Teredinibacter purpureus: one gene and its partner. The main gene of each other region encodes a partner of the protein of the gene in region 2 in a complex. Links are inferred from orthologs where the notes say so. Each region holds a gene or a part of one and is shown on either strand. Other genes may lie near its edges.

The links.
Region 1: the proteins of trxB (region 2) and trxA are in contact, whole or in part, in a crystal structure (PDB 1F6M), measured with the Escherichia coli proteins. The link is inferred for Teredinibacter purpureus from one-to-one orthologs.

What each region holds. Positions count from the first base shown.
Region 1 is NZ_CP060092.1:618,868-621,667, reverse strand. Bases 80-2,800 are described here. They hold trxA (thioredoxin TrxA), read right to left. Parts: upstream 1,743-2,800; coding sequence 1,416-1,742; downstream 80-1,415. Other genes in these bases: ppk1 (polyphosphate kinase 1), read right to left, coding at 1,911-2,800; rho (transcription termination factor Rho), read right to left, coding at 80-928. Also shown: more of rho, read right to left, coding at 1-79. UniProt on the Escherichia coli protein: Participates in various redox reactions through the reversible oxidation of its active center dithiol to a disulfide and catalyzes dithiol-disulfide exchange reactions.
Region 2 is NZ_CP060092.1:3,577,079-3,579,975, reverse strand. The notes cover bases 5-2,822. They hold trxB (thioredoxin-disulfide reductase), read right to left. Parts: upstream 1,979-2,822; coding sequence 1,031-1,978; downstream 5-1,030. Other genes in these bases: H5647_RS15700 (DNA translocase FtsK), read left to right, coding at 2,312-2,822; aat (leucyl/phenylalanyl-tRNA--protein transferase), read right to left, coding at 172-990; H5647_RS15715 (arginyltransferase), read right to left, coding at 5-161. Also shown: more of H5647_RS15715, read right to left, coding at 1-4; more of H5647_RS15700, read left to right, coding at 2,823-2,897.

The DNA.
Region 1 (2,800 bases), 3.0 Mb from region 2 along the record:
CTTCTTCAATATTTCGTGCGGCACCAAAGAAACGTTTGGGGCGTTCAAGGGCGTGAGCATCGACACCACCGGTTAGCACTTTACCGGATGAGGGTATAACGGTGTTGTACGCACGCGCTAAACGCGTAACGGAGTCGAGCAATATGACTACGTCTTTTTTATGCTCTACCAACCGTTTTGCACGTTCAATAACCATTTCGGCAACTTGAACATGGCGTGAGGGGGGTTCGTCGAAGGTGGATGCAACCACCTCACCCAGAACAGAGCGTTGCATCTCGGTAACTTCTTCCGGACGCTCGTCAATTAGCAGTACAATAAGGTGGCATTCGGGGTTATTGCGGGTAATAGCTTGTGCCATATTTTGCATCATGATGGTTTTACCGGCCTTTGGTGGCGCGACAATAAGGCCTCGCTGGCCTTTACCAATTGGAGATATTAAATCAATGATGCGGCCGGTTAAGTCTTCGGTAGACCCATTACCCGTTTCGAGTGTTAGACGTTCTGTAGGAAATAAGGGGGTGAGGTTTTCAAACAGAATTTTATTGCGTGAATTCTCGGGCTTGTCAAAGTTAATTTGATTAACTTTTAGTAGCGCAAAATAGCGTTCGCCTTCTTTTGGGGGGCGAATTTTACCGGAGATAGTATCGCCAGTACGTAAATTGAAGCGTCGAATTTGGCTAGGTGATACATAGATGTCATCTGGGCCAGCGAGGTAGCTGGCGCCCGCTGAACGTAAAAAGCCGAAGCCGTCCTGCAGAATTTCGAGTACCCCATCACCGTAAATATCTTCGCCGCTGCGGGCGTGGCGTTTTAGGATATTAAAAATGACATCTTGTTTGCGAGAGCGGGCTAGGCTTTCCATACCCATCTCTTTAGCAATATCGATGAGTTCTTCTATTGGTTTTTTCTTGAGGTCAGTGAGATTCATAAGATTAATACGGTAGGAGGGCTTGTCGGCAATTGCCAGATGATTGGGTTAATAATAGTGTCGATATTAGTAATCTGTTAATAAACTGAGGTACAAATGACGAGTATTCATAAAAGGCCACGCTCAGTCAGTTCAAAATTTTCTGATTCGAAATCGGGAGTCTTATTTGCTGCATTTTATAATGAGTGTCGGAATTCGGTTGGCGCTTCGACATTTTAGTTAGCCGTAGGTCAGGCTTGGTGTTGCTATCGATAACGCGAGTAGGTGATAAAGATTATCCGATTGGGCAGCTGTGTCTGCGTAGATCCAGTCATCGGGTTGCTGAAAGTCGAGGTAATGGTGACTGCAGGAGAAATGAGCGGAAATGCTTAAATGCGAGACATCTGCAGTATAGCCACAAAAATAACTCAGTGCAAAGTCCTAATACGCAAGAACTTGATATGGATAGGGTCGCATTTTTTGACCCTGCCCATATCGAGGGTATTTCTTAAAGATTGCTTTCAATAAATTCTTTTAACTGCGCTTTCGATAAAGCACCCACTTTAGTGCCTTCTGCGCTGCCGTTCTTGAAAATAATCAATGTTGGAATGCCGCGAATATTGAATTTGGCCGGTGTGGCCTTATTGGCGTCTACATCCATTTTACAAATCTTGATCTTGTCGCCGTATTCCTGAGAAAGTTCGTCGAGAACGGGCGCGATCATTTTGCAAGGACCACACCATGCTGCCCAAAAGTCAACCAGAACGGGGCCTTGAGCAGACAAAACGTCTTGTTCAAAGTTTGCATCGCTAGTGTGAACGATCGCGTCACTCATATTTAGATTCTCCAAAAGGGGGTATAGGGGAAGAGGCGGTAATGATAAGGATAGCCCGTATTCGATACAAGGCCAAATAAGAGCCTGAAGACGGTTTATGCCCTATCAGCGCCATTGATCTTGTAAATTAGGTCACTGATAAGGAATTACAACCCTAATAGGGCATGATTATTTTGATAGCAAGTGGAGGAGTTCTTCTTGTGCTCCTTGTGGGCTCTCATCTTGAGCGCACTGGTTTTCGGTGTAATGGCCGGAATTGTCGAGCTGCCAGCTGCGCATATTATCGTTGATATACAGTAACAATTCCCGATAAATACGTTGGGCGAGTTCTGGTTGTTGTACCGGAAAGCAGGTTTCCACGCGATGGGTGAGGTTGCGTTCCATTAGGTCAGCACTGGCACAAAATACGGTGGGCTCGCTATTGGCAAAATAATACGTTCGTGTGTGTTCTAAAAATCGGCCGACAACAGAGCGAACACGGATATTGTCCGAAACGCCGGGAATTCCCGGCCGTAAACAACACATACCCCGAATAATCAGGTCGATAGAGACGCCGGCCTGTGACGCTTTGTAGAGCGCTTGAATGATTTTGGGTTCGGTGAGCCCATTGCACTTAAGAATAATATGAGCCGGTTTGCCATCGCGATGTGCTTTTACTTCGCCATCGATAAGCCGTATGAGCTGCCGTTTTAAGGTAAAAGGCGCGTGGAGCAGTTTATCCATGCGTTCTGTTTTACCCATGCCGGTGAGCTGTTGGAATATTCGGTGTACGTCGCCGCACAGTACGGGATCGGCGGTGAGAAGGGAGTAATCGGTGTACAGGCGTGCGTTACCGCTGTGGTAGTTGCCCGTGCCTAAGTGTACATACCGCTTTAATTCGCCGCCTTCCCGGCGAACCACGAGCACCATTTTCGAGTGCGTTTTGTATCCGACTACACCGTAAACCACCACGGCTCCAGCTTCTTGTAAGCGGCTGGCTAGCTCGAGATTCTCTTCTTCGTCAAAGCGGGCTCGTAATTCAACAATGGCCGTAACTTCTTTGCCGTTGCGCGCCGCAT
Region 2 (2,897 bases):
CGACGAAAACCGTACCGAGATAGTTCGCTATAGAGCGCTGCGTCCAGCGAAGCCGTAGGGTCGATAAACACGGTGGTAGCATCTTCGCCGGGAAGGTAGCTGCACGGGTGAGGTCGCGTAGCGTAAAGTTTTAACGTTGATAAATCGTTCTGCTCGCTCATGGGAATCTGATCATCCTGAAATAGTATCGCCATCAATGGTGGCGTCGATGCCGTTAAAGCCCGTTTCCGGCATTTCCCAGGCTTGCTGCCACTCTAGAATAAAGGGTGAACGGGAACCGTTTATGCGCCTCAGTGCTGAATTCATGCCTTTGGGAGCAAAGGGTGGCTTCTCAATTGCCCGCGCGAGCGTTTCTTCAAACTGATCTCTAGAGACTTCTGTTGCGCCAAAAGAAGCCAAGTAAGGGCTTTCTATTTGGCAGTCAATCAGTTCGAACTGCCAGCGCTTTAGCTGTTGAGCGAGCGTTGAAAAAGCTGCTTTTGACGCGCCGCTTACAAGGCTGTACATAGATTCGCCGAAATAGGCGCTTCCAAGGGCTACGCCGTACAAACCGCCGACAAGGTCGTCGCCTAGCCAAGCCTCAACAGAATGCGCTACCCCCATCTTGTTGAGCTCTACATACGCCTCAATCATCTCCTCGGTGATCCACGAGCCATCTTGTTCTTTGCGATCAATTGTACCGCACTGGCGCATAACGGTTTCAAAGGCCTGATCGATAGTGATCCGAAACATCTGTTTACGCAGTAGCTTTTTTAAAGACCGGCCAAAGTGAATGTTTTCCGGTAGCAGCACCATGCGAGGGTCTGGTGTCCACCACAGTAGCGGTTGACCTTCACTGTACCAAGGAAAAATGCCGCGAGAATAAGCTTGAATAAGGCGTGGGGGAGTTAAATCGCCCCCCACGGCCAAGAGGCCGTCGGGGTCTTTTAATGCGCTAGCAGTAGGGGGGAACCAGATTTCATGTGTATCAAGCCAGTGTAGTTGGCTCATTGCAGGTTCCCCTCATTAGCGGCGGCAGGTGCTTAACAGATTATAGGTTGTCTAAATACTTCTCTGCATCCAACGCCGCCATACAGCCAGCACCAGCAGATGTCACTGCTTGCCTATAGATGTGGTCGGCAACATCACCCGCCGCGAATACACCGGGAACGCTTGTGGAGGTTGCTTCACCTTCCAGCCCACTTTTAATTTTGATATAGCCATTATGCATGTCGAGTTGGCCAGCAAAAATATCCGTGTTAGGTTTATGTCCAATGGCAATAAACACACCGCTCACGTCAATGTCTTGGGTGCTGCCATCAGCGGTTGATTTTAAACGCATGCCGTTTACACCGCTGTCATCACCCAATACCTCGTCTAGAGTGTTGTTCCACATAAGAGTAACGTTTCCGTTCTTCGCTTTTTCGAGCAGGCGATCTTGCAGTATCTTTTCTGAACGTAAAGAGTCGCGACGGTGCACAAGAATAACTTCGCTTGCAATATTGGATAGATAAAGCGCTTCCTCAACAGCCGTGTTGCCACCGCCAATAACCGCAACTTTCTGGTCGCGGTAGAAGAACCCGTCACAGGTAGCACAGGCGCTAACGCCTTTTCCTTGAAAGGCTTCTTCTGAAGGAAGACCTAAATATTGAGCTGATGCGCCCGTGGAGATGATTAGAGCGTCACAGGTGTAAGTTTCGTTACCCACTAACTTTTTAGGGGAACTGTTAAGGTCACATTCATGAATATGGTCGAAAATGATCTCGGTATCAAAGCGTTCGGCATGCTGTTGCATTTGAACCATTAAATCCGGCCCCTGTAGGTCATGAACACCGCCGGGCCAGTTTTCGACTTCTGTTGTTGTCGTTAGCTGGCCACCTTGCTGCATGCCAGTGATAACCACCGGCTTCAAGTTGGCGCGTGCAGCATAAATGGCGGCGGTGTATCCCGCAGGGCCGGAGCCAAGAATAATCAAGGGGAAATGCTTCGCGTCGCTCATAGTTCGCTGTTCCTTTATCAAGTAGGGTGTAAGTAGAGAGGGGGCTGATTCCCTTGGTCCGTAGCGTGCTCAGTTAACACGGCCACTGCTTATTGGGGCCGAATCTTAGAGTATCCGGCGTAAGGCTGCTAGGTTTGGCGTTCTATATTTGCCATAGCGAAAACCAATACAATTATTGATGGTCAATATATTGGGATTAATAAAGCGGGTACAATACCGCAGTCTTTTAAATTATAACGCAATAAGAGTCCAGTTTTGAGCAAAGCAGAAGTGAAAAAAGGGGATGAGGTTGCCGAAAAAACAACCACCGTGGCACGCATACTGCGCGAAGGCATGCTTATAGGCCTAATGCTCACATGTGCGTTTATAGCGTTGGCGTTAATCAGCTATTCAGCGAATGACCCCGGCTGGTCGACAACCGGTGATGGCAACGCGATACAGAATGCTGGAGGCCCTACTGGGGCTTGGTTAGCGGATGTATTTTTCTCCCTTTTTGGCAATATTGCGTATTTATTCCCAATGTTGCTGGCTTATCAAGTGATCGTTCAGTTACGCGACCGCTGTCGAGCCAACTTCGACGGCATCATATTTTTGTTGCGACTGATTGGCTTTATTCTAGTTATGGTTGCGGCGACAGGCATCGCCGTTATGCAATACGGAACGCAAAGCGAGCTGTTACCGTTTTCTGCCGGAGGCTATTTAGGCCTCACTACCGCAATGGCGATCAATAATACGTTTGGGTATATGGGAGGGAGCATGTTGCTCCTTGCCATTTTATTGTTCGGGTTAACAATATTTATCGAAATATCATGGTTTGCGGTAATGGATACGGTAGGTCAGTCGGTATTTAAGGCAATTGGTTGGGCAAAAGGCCGTATTGTGCACTGGCGCAATGGTGCGCAAGAGCGTAAACAAGCCA